2 regions of the Clostridium sp. YIM B02551 genome follow, and region 2 is predicted to be linked to the other one. Evidence: a T-box and tRNA genes for the amino acid it is inferred to sense, from the RefSeq annotation. Region 2 holds a T-box; the other holds one or more tRNA genes.
What was found. The T-box of region 2 lies ahead of pheS (phenylalanine--tRNA ligase subunit alpha). A T-box ahead of a tRNA ligase gene usually reads a tRNA of that ligase, here a tRNA-Phe.

Region 1 (7,008 bases), on a different contig from region 2:
ACTACAATCTAATGAACAATGGTAAATTAAGACGAGTTAGTTTAAATTTTAAACTACTCGATAAATAGGAATTTTTGAAAGGTTATTTATATAATAGAAAGGTGGGAGATTTTGATAGAAACAAAACGTCTTATAATTAGAGAAATGGTGCAGTACGATTATGATGCATTGTGCAGAATATTGTGTGATGAGGAAGTAATGCGTGCTGCTTATGAAAGTGCATTCAGCTTAGAAGAAGCGCAAAATTGGCTTAACAGACATTTTAAAAGATATGAAGAGTATGGTTTTGGACTTTGGGCTGTTGAATTAAAAGAAACAAATGAAATGATTGGTCAATGTGGCTTGACTATGCAAGGTTGGAGAGAAAAAGAAATTTTGGAAATAGGATATTTGTTTCAAAAAGCGTATTGGCACAAAGGTTACGCAGCAGAAGCGGCAATTGCTTGCAAGGAATACGCTTTCTCAGTTCTTGATGCAAGTAGAGTTTATTCTATCATTAGGGACACAAATATAGCCTCTCAAAAAGTTGCTATTCGAAACGGTATGAATATTATTGATAAAGATACTAAGAATTTTAGGAATATAGATATGGAATTTTTTCTGTATTCTGTAGAGCGAACAAAATGAGCATAATACCAAGTAAAAAACAATTGATAATAATATGCCTTTAAATGCTATTATGAAAGTCAAATTGATAAGTTCCAATTTATCGTTGAAGTAATTCGTAATCTTCATTTAGTGAGCATTATAGGTGGACAATCCCACCTATAATTTTTATAAGTCTATATTCCAACACTATATATGGCCTTATTTTAAGATTAACTAGAATTTTATAAAAATCTATATAGTCCATTATTAAATTAAATCAATAAGCAATTTATATCCATCGGAAAGATATCTAGAAATAGTGTATTCAACTGGCGTATTTTTTGAGTAGCCTATTTTTGTTCTATCAATTAGTGCAGTAGGTTTATCTAAGCTGAATTCTTGAATATCTTTTTCTGAGGATATATATGCAGAAAGTATCTCATTACCTCCAGTTACCTCATACCCTTCAGATTCCAAGAGTTTATAAAGAGAACCTTCAAAGTCACTGTTTAAAGTAAGTGGAAGTAATGGATTTAAATATGTTTCGAAAATAGTTACGATTTTTCCATCTATTCTTCTACTTCTTTTAAGTTTTATGACTTTAGTATCAGTTGCAATATGAAATATTTCGCAAGCTTTTTGGGGAGCTAACTCATAGCTTACAGAATCAACTATACGTATTGATCTGCTATCTTGCTCCTCTAACTGTTTAAAAGAGGATTGAACTCTAGTATATGTTTTATTTGAAGTCGAAGATTGTACAATAGTACCTTTCCCACGCATTCTAATTATGTATCCTTCAGTCATTAAACGTTCCATTGCCTGCCTTACAGTAACTCTAGAAACACGAAATTTTTCAATTAATTGCATTTCACTTGGCAAGGTTTCTCCAACTTTATATACTCCAGACTCTATATCATTTCTAATAATTGCTGCTAATTGGCTCCACAAAGGCTTAGCACCGATGCTATAATCTAAAGTCATTAAATACACCACCTAATTTAAAATAGTTATTATATTATTATATTACATATAGAAAGGTAATTCTACATGAGGCAAATGTATATAAAATATACTCAACTCTATATCTTAATTTGGTATAGCAGAAGGGTAATATATTATTGACAAAGGTTGTATATGACTCTATAATAATTATGGTAAGTATTTATGGCTCGATAGCTCAGTCGGTAGAGCAGAGGACTGAAAATCCTCGTGTCGCTGGTTCGATTCCTGCTCGAGCCACCAGATAATCCTAGTACATTGTACTAGGATTATATTTTCTCTAAATTTACGGCAAAACTTTATTTATCAATTAATTAACATTAAGTATTAATGTTAAAAAGTTGGACTAGACCATGGCAGTAGCCATGGTTTTTTTACTCCTTGATTATTTTTTACAATTTTAAGCAATTTTTAATATTTGCTTAAGCAGAATGTAAGAAAATATTAATAATAGTATTATAGAATAATATACAAGAAGAAATCTTAAAATAAAGGGGTGTATTTAGGATGAAGGCTATAATTGAAAAGATGTCATTAACAGATAAAGAAAATGAATATCTTGCAAAAGGAATTGCAGTTGGTGCAGGATTAGGAGTTGTTTTAGGCATTGTTATAGATAATATAACTCTAGGGTTCTCTTTGGGTGGGGTTATAGGTGTACTAGCATCATTGGGATATTCTTTTGTTAAAAAGCATAGATAAAAAATAAAACCTGAATATCGAGATATACAGGTCTTGAAATTATAAAATTTATATAGTTCTTAAAGATTCTAAAACTTGTTTAACGTGGTCTTTAACTTTTACTTTCCTAAATTCTTTTTTTAGGATTCCAGATTCATCTATTATAAATGTGCTTCGTTCTATACCAATTGTTTTTCTTCCGTACATGTTCTTTTCTTTGAGAACATCATATAATTCGCATACCTTTTTATCTTCATCACTTAAAAGTATGAAAGGTAATCCGAACTTACTTATAAACTTGTCGTGTGAGGATAAAGTATCTTTGCTAATACCTAGAATAATAGCATTTTCATTAGATATTTCAACATAATTATCTCTAAAATCACAGGCTTCTGTTGTACAACCTGGAGTATTATCTTTTGGGTAAAAATATAATATTACTTTCTTTCCTCTATAATCACTTAATTTATGAAGTTTTTCATCTGATCCTATTAGTGAGAAATCAGGACACTCCTTATTAATTTCTATATTATTCATAAAAATACCTCCGAATCATAAATATTATAAATATTATATAATAATAATTATTTGTTGACAAGTTTTGAAACATGATAAAAACTTAAAATAGAGAGAATAATTATAAATAAGTATATTGTGCAATGATAGTAATATTATGTTATTATTATTGAGTATAATTTTAAAATTAAAGGAGATTTTTTATGGAAAATAAGGTTTTGGCAATTGTAGCAGGTAATGAGATAACAGAAAAAGATTTAAATGAAGCAATTTCTAAATATCCTGCTGATAGAAGAGGAATGTTAGCATCAGAAGAAGGGAAAAAACAATTATTAGAGCAAGTTATTTCTTTTGAGTTGATGTATAATTTCGGAAAAGAAAATTCTTTAGATAATACAAAAGAATTTGAACAAGAAGTTGAGAAGTTTAAAAAAGAACTTTTAACACAAATGGTTATTAATAAAGTGGTATCAGAAGTAACTGTAACTGATGATGATGCACTTAAATTTTATAATGAAAATAAGGAAATGTTCCTTGAACCAGATACAGTTACAGCAAAGCATATATTAGTACCATCTGAAGAAGAGTGTAATGCTATAAAAGATGAAATAGAAGCAGGAAGCATAACATTTGAAGAGGCTGCAGCTAAATACTCTACTTGTCCATCAAAAGAGCAAGGTGGAAACTTAGGATCTTTCTCAAGAGGAATGATGGTTCCAGAATTTGAGGAATCTGCATTCAATGCTGAAATTGGAAAAGTAACAGAAAGTGTTAAAACTCAATTTGGATATCATTTAATAAAAGTTGAAAGTAAAAACCCAGCCAAAGAATTAGGTTTTGAAGAAGTTAAGGATGGGGTTATTAACCAATTAATTCAACAAAATCAACAAAAGAAGTATTTTGATTTAGTTGATGAGCTATCAAAAAAATATGGTGTTGAAAGAAAGTAACTAACTTTAACTCCCTAAAGATTTTAGGGAGTTATTATTTTTGTTAATACGCTTTTTTACAGCAATAAAAAGCTTGAAAAATTAATAAAATAATGCTATAGTTATAAAAGCTTTAATTTAGTCCAGCGAGACTAAGAAGGGGGAATTTACAAATGAATGAAAATCAATTAGAAAAATCTATAGTGGACGTTAATGAAATGCCACCACTAAAAAAAGCAATTCCATTAAGTATCCAACATCTTTTTGCAATGTTTGGATCATCTGTATTAGTTCCAATTCTTTTCAAAATAGATCCCGCAACAGTATTATTTTTCAACGGTATAGGTACTTTACTTTATGCATTTTTGACAAAGAAACGTATACCAGCCTACTTAGGATCAAGTTTTGCATTCCTTTCACCAGTATTCATGTTAACAAGCCAAGGATATTCTTTTCAAACAGTACAAGGCGGTTTTGTGATAGCTGGACTAGTATTCGCACTAGTTGCGTTAATAGTAAAATTTGTTGGTATAGGAGTAATAAATAAATTATTTCCACCAGCAGCAATGGGTGCAATAGTTACAATTATCGGATTAGAACTTGCTCCAACAGCTGCAGACATGGCAGGATTTGCTGTAGGTGGATCAAATAATCCAACTGCATCAAATACTACCTGGATTATAGTTTCTATGGTTACCTTAGCAACAGTAATACTATGTAATATAATACTTAAAGGATTTTTAAAAGTTATACCTATACTTATAGGAGTAGTAGTTGGATATATTACAGCTTATGCAATGGGATTAGTGGACTTTGCTACAGTAAGTAGTTCAAGCTTTTTAGCATTACCAAATATAAAGGTGGCAACTTTTGATTTACATGCAATATTAACTATTCTTCCAGCAGCGTTTGTTGTTATAGCAGAGCATATAGGCCATCTTGCTGTAACGAGTAGTATCGTAGAAAAAGATTTAGCAAAAGATCCAGGACTACATAGATCACTATTAGGCGATGGACTTTCAACTATGATATCTGGTATGTTTGGTTCAGTACCAACTACAACTTATGCAGAAAATATTGGAGTAATGGCTTTAACAAAAGTATATAGCGTATATGTAATTTGTGGAGCAGCACTAATTTCATTAGTACTAGGATTTTCAGGTAAGCTTTCTGCACTAATAATTAGTATTCCAACTCCAGTAATAGGTGGAATAAGCTTATTATTATTTGGAACAATAGCAGCATCAGGTTTAAGAACATTCATCGAAAAGAAAGTTGATTATTCAAAATCAAGAAACTTAATATTAACTTCTGTAATATTTATAGTAGGGTTGAGTGGAATTAAGATAAATGTTTATGGACTAGAATATAAAGGAATGGTACTAGCAACAATAGTAGCAATAGCATTAAATTTACTATTCATTCTATTCGATGCAATAGGAATAATGAACGAAAAACCAGATGAGGTTTAATATTATAAATAAAAGCTTGGACTAAGTCCAAGCTTTTTTGTTTATATAGCCATATCATTAAAACTATTTATATATTTATCAGCTTTTTGTATTAGCTGAGGTTTTTGGTGCTCTGAGTATTTATCATAAACTGCTACAACCTTCATTCCAGCAGATTTTGCACCTTCAACTGCAGCAAGTATATCTTCGAATACAATGCAGTTTTCAGGGGAAACACCTAACCTTTTTGCAGCAAGAAGGTAGATATCTGGATAACTTTTAGGTTTGTCAACTTCGTTTGTTGTTGTAATAGAGTCGATGTAATTACTAATGCTATTGCTTTCTAAAGCCACATCCAGTAAAGGTGAAGAGTTAGAGGTTGCAATTGCAATCTTAATACCTTTTTCTTTTAAAGAAGAAAGAAATTCTATTGCGCCTGGTTTTAATGGAGCATTATTTTTATAATTTTCATAAGCTAGAGAATTTATTTCCTCCATTATTTCTTCAACAGACTCAGAAAGATTAAAGGTTTTTCTAAAATATTCAGCAGTTTGTTGAAAGCTTAGATGATTAATTTCATCCTCTAAGTTTTCAGGCTTAACAATCCCTTTGTTTTCTAAATAGCTCTTATCAAGCTCGTCCCAAATCCACATCGAATCAATAAGTGTTCCGTCTAAATCAAATATTGCAGCTTGTACATCTTTGAACAAAATTTTCACCTCAAATATTATTAGTATTATTATAAATTTAAAATAATGTTAGATTATTTATAGGGTTTTAAGTTCAACTATTAACTTATTCATGCCTGAAAATGTCTAGAAGCCGAAATTTTCAAACAAGCATAAGTTAAGTTTCCTATCAAAAGCCCTATGACCTAATGGTATATTAAAATCTTAAAGTACGCAATTAGTAAAACATACTTATATAAGAAAATAAGAGAGGTATGACCTCTCTTAAAATGAAAAATATAACATTAAGTTAGCTAAATGTTCTTTCGAAAATCTCAATTTTATGTTCGTCTCTAAAATCATCTAGTTTCTCAATACCAATTTTCTTGAAAACTTCATCTAAAACTGGGCTATGTGTAGCTATTTTAACTGGTGAATCATAAGCAAAATCATCAACGGCTGTTTTTCCTTCATCCCTAGAAACTATTGCTTTAGGACCACCAACGCAACCACCAATACATCCCATACCTTCAATAAAATTAACATCACCTAATTCACCAGCTTGGGCCTTGGCTAGTATTTCTTTGCAATCCTTAACTCCGTGAGCTTGAGCTGTCTTTAATAATTTATGTTTCTCAGGAAATAACTCTTCTATAGCTTCAGATACTGCGATGGAAACACCACCTGTTCTAGCATAAAGTCTTCCGCCTCTAGAAGCGTATTCTACTGAAGGTATTCCAGTAAGCTCTCCTGGATTAATCTCAAGAACATCAAAAATATCTCGTACTTCTTGGAACGTTAAAACATAATCAACTGAACCCTTAATATCAGGATCATTTCTTTCAGCTTTCTTAGCGATACAAGGGCCTATGAAGACTACTTTTGCATCAGGGTTTAATGTTTTTAATACTCTCCCCGCAGCAATCATAGGTGAAACAGAAGGTGAAACATCTTTAACTAAATCATGATATACTCTTTTTAGCATTCCAACCCACATAGGACAGCAACAAGATGTAATCATAAGGTCACCTTTCTTATGAACATGTTTATCAAATTCTACAGCTTCTTTTATTGTTAACATATCTGCAGCAAAAGCTACTTCAATCATATCTGTAAATCCAGCTTTCATAAAGGCTGCTCTTAGTTGATCCAGAGATACATTTGGCCCCCATT
Region 2 (7,008 bases):
GAATTTATTAAGCTTCTTAAGTATTTTGTTGATATTCAAGAGAGTAAAATTAAAGAGGTCAATTTAATAGTTCAAGATGAAGGCATTTATAGAATAATCGATGAAAGTGGAAAAGATTTATATGAAGATTTTTTAAAGGAAATTGGTGAGTGTAAGTTAGGAAGTAATACAAATATGGAGGATGTTATCATAAGTGGTCTTATTACTAATGCTCCACAAAATATCATTATCCATAGAAGAGAATTTTGCCAGAATCCTGAGTTCCTAGAAACAATCGAGCAAGTATTTGAGAGTAGGGTTATATATTGTGAAGGTTGCAAATCATGTGTTTCTAGTAGAGTAAAAATTAAAAAGTAAAAAAATCTCAAGGCGATTATGAACCGTCGATTTTTTTCTCGCATCTGCCTTTACAAACGCATGTGAGGAAAACTTGGCAGGCGACTAATTCTATTTTTATTCTTTAATGTAGTCTAGTAAATATTTAGATTATAATTCAAACTTATAATGTTATCCAAAATCTTAAAATATTATAAATTGCTAAAAAATAAAAAAAGTGTTGACAATATTGGGATATCAGAATATAATAATTTAAGTAAAGAAGAAACAGCCGTTTCTCACCTTACAGCATTGCTAGTAGGGTTATGTTATCCCATATAATTTTTGAATTGGATAATTAAGGACGGCGTATGCCGTCCTTTTATTGTTTTTATGGGTATATTTATCGGAGGTGAACAATATTAATAAGAATTTTGCTGTTAATGAAGAAATTAGAGAAAAAGAAATTAGAGTTATTGCTGATGACGGTGAACAGTTAGGAGTAATATCTACTAAGGAAGCTTTAAGGATTGCTGAGGAAAAGGACTTAGACTTAGTTATGATTTCACCAACTGCGAATCCACCAGTATGTAAAATCATGGACTTAGGTAAGTACATCTACGAACAATCTAAAAAAGAAAAAGAAGCTAAGAAAAAGCAAAACGTTATTAATTTGAAAGAAGTAAGAATGAGTCCAACAATTGAGGAACACGACATTAATATAAAAGCAAATAATGCTCGTAAGTTCTTAGATGATGGAGATAAAGTAAAGATTACCGTAAGATTTAGAGGAAGAGAAGCTGATTATTCACACGTAGGTAGAAAAATACTAGATAACTTCTTCTCAAAATTAGAAGAGGTTTGTGTGATAGAAAAGGCAGCTAAGTTAGAGGGCCGTAATATGACAATGATTTTGGCTCCAAAGAAAGTGTAACTGAGAGGAGGATTTTATCATGCCAAAAATGAAAACTCATAGAGGTGCAGCAAAGAGATTTAAGAAGACAGGTACAGGAAAATTAAAGAGAGCTAAAGCTTTCAAGAGCCATATCTTAACAAAGAAAAGCTCAAAGAGAAAGAGAAATCTTAGAACTACAGCATATGTATCACCAGCACAAGAAAAAGTAATGAAGAAATTATTACCATATCTATAATAGAGTAGATCGTAGGAGGTTTAAAATATGGCAAGAGTTAAGAGAGCTGTGAACGCTCGTAAGAATCATAAAAAAGTTTTAAAACTTGCAAAAGGATATTACGGTGGAAAAAGCAGATTATTTAGAACAGCTAATGAATCAGTAATTAGAGCATTAAGAAATGCTTATGTAGGAAGAAAGTTAAAGAAAAGAGACTATAGAAGTCTTTGGATAGCAAGAATAAATGCAGCTACAAGAATAAATGGACTTTCATACTCAAAGTTCATGAATGGAATTAAGTTAGCTGGACTTGATATAAATAGAAAAATGTTATCTGAAATTGCTATTAATGATCCAAAAGCATTTGCAGATTTAGTTGAAATAGCAAAAAAACAAATTAACGGATAATATATAAAATGCGGCTTAGGTCGCATTTTTGTTTTATATAATGATAAAAACTTTATTGGACAATTAATATAACCATTACCATTACCATTTATTTGGGTTATAATAGAAGTATTATTATATTTTGTTGTTTTTGGAGTGATAGTTATGCAGTATAAATTAACAAAAAATATTGGATTTAACGCAGTTCAGGTACTGTCATTAGGTTTCTTTACAGTAATACTAATAGGCGGAATTATACTTTCTCTTCCAATTGCTTCGGCAAATGGAGAATATACAAATTTTATAGATGCGCTATTTACTTCTACAACTTCTGTGTGTGTAACTGGTCTCGTAACAGTCGATACTGGAACACATTGGAATTACTTTGGTAAGACAGTTATAATGTTATTAATTGAGATTGGTGGACTTGGATTTATGTCCTTTGCCACTTTAATAGCAATTATTATAGGTAAAAAAATAACATTAAAAGAAAGGCTTCTTATGCAAGAAGCAATGAATACTTTTAGCTTTCAAGGTATGGTTAAAATGGTGAAATATGTACTAGTATTTACATTTTCAGTGCAGCTTCTTGGAGCATTACTTTTAGCTACTCAGTTTATTCCAGAACTTGGAGTAGGGAAAGGGATTTATTATAGTATATTTCACTCAGTTTCGGCATTTTGCAATGCGGGAATAGATATAATTGGAAATTTCAATTCAGTCACAGCATATCATAACAATCCAGTAATATTGCTTACAATAAGTTTTCTTATAATAATTGGTGGGCTCGGATTTACTGTATGGACAGAGATATATAATTTAAAATCCTTTAGGAAAATTACAACTCATTCAAAGGTCGTAATACTAGTAACAGCAATATTATTAATTGGTGGAACTGTTTTAATGCTGGCATTTGAATGGAATAATCCTAATACTATGAAGGGCTTTTCCATGCCAGAAAAGTTATTAAACTCATGGTTTGCATCTGTATCACCAAGAACAGCAGGATTTAATTCCATATCAACAGATGGAATGTCAGGTGCTGGGAAGTTTTTGACAATTGTACTTATGTTTATAGGTGGATCTCCAGGGTCAACAGCTGGCGGAATTAAAACAACAACTCTAGGGATTCTAGTCTTAACATTAATAGGAGTAGTAAAAGGTAGAGAAGATACCGAGGTCTTTGGCAAAAGATTCTCAAAAGATTTAGTATATAAGGCATTTACAGTATTCTTTGTTGGACTTACTATAGTAATTATTATGACAATGTTATTATCTATTACTGAAGTAGGTGCATCTTTTGAATATATATTATATGAGGTGACGTCTGCATTTGGAACTGTAGGATTAACTCTTGGATTAACACCAAATCTTACATGGATAGGGAAGCTACTAATAATCTTTACTATGTATTTAGGAAGAGTTGGGCCTCTTACAGTTGCATTAGCATTAACTAAAATCAAAACTAGTAAAGGTATAAGATATCCAGAGGATAAGGTTTTAATAGGATAGGAGAGAAATTATGAGTAATAAACAATTTGTAGTTATAGGTTTAGGTAGATTTGGAACTTCAGTAGCCAAAACATTATATAGCTTGGGTCATGATGTGTTAGTAATAGATAAAGATGAAGAGTTAATACAAGAAATATCGGATTCAGTAACTCATGCAGTACAAATGGACTCTACAGATGAAAATGCATTGAGAACTTTAGGAATAAGAAATTTTGATGTGGCTGTTATAACTATAGGGTCTAACATTCAGGCAAGTGTTATGACAACATTATTAGTTAAGGAATTAGGGGTAAAATATATTATATGTAAAGGTGCGAGCGACTTGCATGCTAAGGTTCTATATAAAATAGGAGCAGATAGAGTAATACAACCTGAAAAAGATATGGGCGTGAGAGTGGCACATAATCTTGTATCATCTAATATTCTTGATTATATAGAATTATCATCAGATTATAGTATAATTGAAATTGAAGCTCCAAAAGAGTGGCATAATATGAGTTTAAGAGAATTAAACTTAAGAAGTAGATATGGAATTAATGTTATGGCTATAAAAAAGGATGAGGATGTTAATATATCACCATCTCCAGATGAAACAATAGATGGAAATGACATTCTTGTTGCAATAGGGTCTGCTGAGGATTTAACTAAGTTAGAAGACTTTGTAATAAAAAAGAGTTAGTGAGGTACTTATATTTTGATTAAAATAGAAAGCAAAGAAAATTCTATTTTTAAAGAAGCTAAAAATTTAAAAAATAGGAAAGAAAGAAAGAAAACAGGTAAGTTTTTAGTTGAAGGTTTTAGATTTTTATCAGAAGCTTTTAAAAGTACTTGTTCTGTAGATATTATATTTCTTGCTGAAAATGAAATAGAAAAGTTTAATATTTATTTTAATAAAGAAGAACTAAAAAACACAAAGGTTTTTTTATTAGATTCCAAGTTACTACAGATGTTATGTAATACCGAAGCTCCTCAAGGAGTAGTGGGGGTCGTAAATGTAAAAAATTCAGAAATAAAGAAAGATGGATTTTATGTATTATGCGATCAGGTTCAGGATCCAGGTAACTTAGGTACTATAATTAGAACCTCTCATGCAGCTGGGGCATCAGGAGTTATAATCACAAAAGGGACAGTTGATCCATATAATGATAAAACATTAAGATCAACAATGGGTTCGATATTTCATATACCAATTATAGAGGATATGAACTTTGAAGTAATTAATGGGTTGAAAAATCAAGGTTATGATATTTTGGCTTCAAGTTTAGATACAGATAAAAATTTCTTTCAAGAGGATATAACTAATAATTTAGTAATATGTGTTGGGAATGAAGGAAATGGAATAAGCGATTATATTTATAGTTTATCAAGTAAATTAGTTAAAATTCCAATGCCTGGTGGAGCAGAGTCATTAAATGTTTCAACTGCTGCGGCGATAATGATTTATGAAAGAATAAGACAAAATATGCTAAAAGGTATTGAATTCTAGTAAAATTATGAGTATAATCTTTATTATGAAATTTATATTGAAAGACTGTGAATGAGAAAGTAGATATAAGTAAACTTCTTAAGGGAGAGAAGGTCATAGACTGAGAGCCTTCTTAGTAGTTTTTATATTGAAGTTCCCTCAGGAGTCCTAATGGTGAAGTTTTTAGTTTCTTTGATGAAAACTAATTTTTAGTTAGAGGTTTGGAAACACAAAATAGTAGTCATTAGCGGGAAACCGTTATTTAATGAGTGAGCATATGCTAATTAGGGTGGTACCACGGATACCCCGTCCCTTTGTTTGGGACGGGGATTTTATTTTGTATTATAAGGTTTTAATCTTAAAATTAAAGCCTAATATAGGGTTTTTTGTAGGAAACTTAATTTATTTTTGTTTGATTTCAGGCATGGATAAGTTATTAGTTGAACATAAAAACCTAATATATAACTTTTAAGAAAGAAAGGAGAATTTTTAATGAAAGAAAAGTTAGTTGAAATAAAAGAGGCTGCTTTAGCTGAATTAAAAAATGCAAAGATTTCATCAGAAGTTGAAAATCTAAGAGTAAAGTTTCTTGGGAAAAAAGGAGAATTAACTTCAATTTTAAGAGGAATGGGAGGGCTTTCAGCAGATGAAAGACCACTCATTGGTAAGTTAGCAAATGAAGTAAGAGCTGAGATTGAAGCAAAATTAGAAGAAGTAACAAAAGTAATTAAAGATAAAGAAAAAAATGAGAAAATTGCTAATGAAGTTATTGATATAACAATGCCTGGTAAGAAAAATACTATTGGTAAAAGACATCCTTTAGATTTAACACTAGAATCAATGAAGGAAATCTTTATATCTATGGGATTTACCATAGAAGATGGTCCGGAAGTAGAATTAGATCATTATAACTTTGAGGCTTTAAATATTCCAAAGAATCACCCTGCAAGAAGTGAACAAGATACTTTTTATGTGAATGATTCTTTAGTTTTAAGAACTCAAACATCTCCAGTTCAAATAAGAGTTATGGAGAAACAAACTCCACCTATTAAGATGATCTCACCAGGAAAGGTATATAGAAGTGATGCAGTAGATGCTACACATTCACCTATATTCTACCAAATGGAAGGATTGGTTATAGATAAGGGAATTACATTTGCAGATTTAAAAGGAACTTTAGAATTATTTGCAAAGAAGATGTTTGGAGATAAGGTGCAAACTAAATTTAGACCTCACCACTTCCCATTTACAGAACCATCAGCCGAAATGGATGCTACATGCTTTGTATGTCAAGGAGAAGGATGCAGAGTTTGTAAAGGTTCAGGCTGGATAGAGCTACTTGGATGTGGAATGGTTCATCCTCAAGTTTTAAGAAATTGTGGAATTGATCCAGAGGTTTATAGCGGATTTGCTTTTGGATTTGGAGTAGATAGAATGGTTATGCTTAAATATGGCATAGATGATATTAGACTTCTATATGAAAGTGATATGAGATTTTTAAATCAGTTCTAGAATAGAAAGGAGTAATTATATGAAAGTACCAGTTTATTGGCTAAAGGATTATATAAATATAGATATTAACGGAAAAGAGCTAGGGGATAGATTAACACTATCTGGTTCAAAGGTTGAAGAAGTAATAATTTCAGGAGATGAAATTAAAAATGTGGTTACTGGAAAAATAGTTAAGATAGAGGCGCATCCAGATGCAGAGAAATTAGTAATATGTCAACTAGATGTAGCAGCAGAAGAATTAGTTCAAATTGTAACAGGGGCTAATAATATGAAAGAGGGAGATATCGTTCCTGTAGCATTACATGGTGCAATACTACCTAATGATTTGAAGATCAAAAAAGGTAAACTTAGAGGTGTTGTTTCAAATGGAATGATGTGTTCTGAGGAGGAATTAGGTATTGCAGGAGATGAACCAGTACATGGGCTAATGATTTTAGATCCTAAAACTCAACTTGGAAGAGATATTAAGGATGTATTAGGCCTTAATAAGGAAGTTATTGATTTTGAGATAACATCTAATAGACCAGATTGTTTAAGCGTGATCGGAATAGCAAGAGAAACTGCTGCGACTTTAGGTACATCATTTAATATGCCAAACTTAAAATATTCAGTAGTAAAAGATAAAAATATTAATGATGAGCTTAAGGTTACTATAAATGATTCACTTTGCAGACGATATTTAGCAAG

Region 1: it has a tRNA-Phe gene. The T-box ahead of pheS (phenylalanine--tRNA ligase subunit alpha) is inferred to sense a tRNA for this amino acid. The anticodon was not compared.

Annotation. Positions count from the first base shown of each region.
Region 1 is NZ_JAKGTF010000005.1:239,661-246,668, reverse strand. It holds gene L1S47_RS08210 (GNAT family N-acetyltransferase) at 112-627, shown strand; gene L1S47_RS08205 (GntR family transcriptional regulator) at 856-1,572, opposite strand; tRNA gene L1S47_RS08200 (tRNA-Phe) at 1,758-1,833, shown strand; gene L1S47_RS08195 (hypothetical protein) at 2,098-2,292, shown strand; gene bcp (thioredoxin-dependent thiol peroxidase) at 2,341-2,808, opposite strand; gene L1S47_RS08185 (peptidylprolyl isomerase) at 2,991-3,737, shown strand; gene uraA (uracil permease) at 3,890-5,188, shown strand; gene L1S47_RS08175 (HAD family phosphatase) at 5,230-5,877, opposite strand; gene L1S47_RS08170 ([Fe-Fe] hydrogenase large subunit C-terminal domain-containing protein) at 6,146-7,008, opposite strand, start outside.
Region 2 is NZ_JAKGTF010000014.1:41,220-48,227, reverse strand. It holds gene ytxC (putative sporulation protein YtxC) at 1-357, shown strand, start outside; ribosomal protein L20 leader region at 590-707, shown strand; gene infC (translation initiation factor IF-3) at 728-1,249, shown strand; gene rpmI (50S ribosomal protein L35) at 1,269-1,466, shown strand; gene rplT (50S ribosomal protein L20) at 1,494-1,853, shown strand; gene L1S47_RS16395 (TrkH family potassium uptake protein) at 1,998-3,344, shown strand; gene L1S47_RS16390 (TrkA family potassium uptake protein) at 3,355-4,023, shown strand; gene L1S47_RS16385 (RNA methyltransferase) at 4,039-4,830, shown strand; T-box leader at 4,869-5,126, shown strand; gene pheS (phenylalanine--tRNA ligase subunit alpha) at 5,302-6,321, shown strand; gene pheT (phenylalanine--tRNA ligase subunit beta) at 6,341-7,008, shown strand, end outside.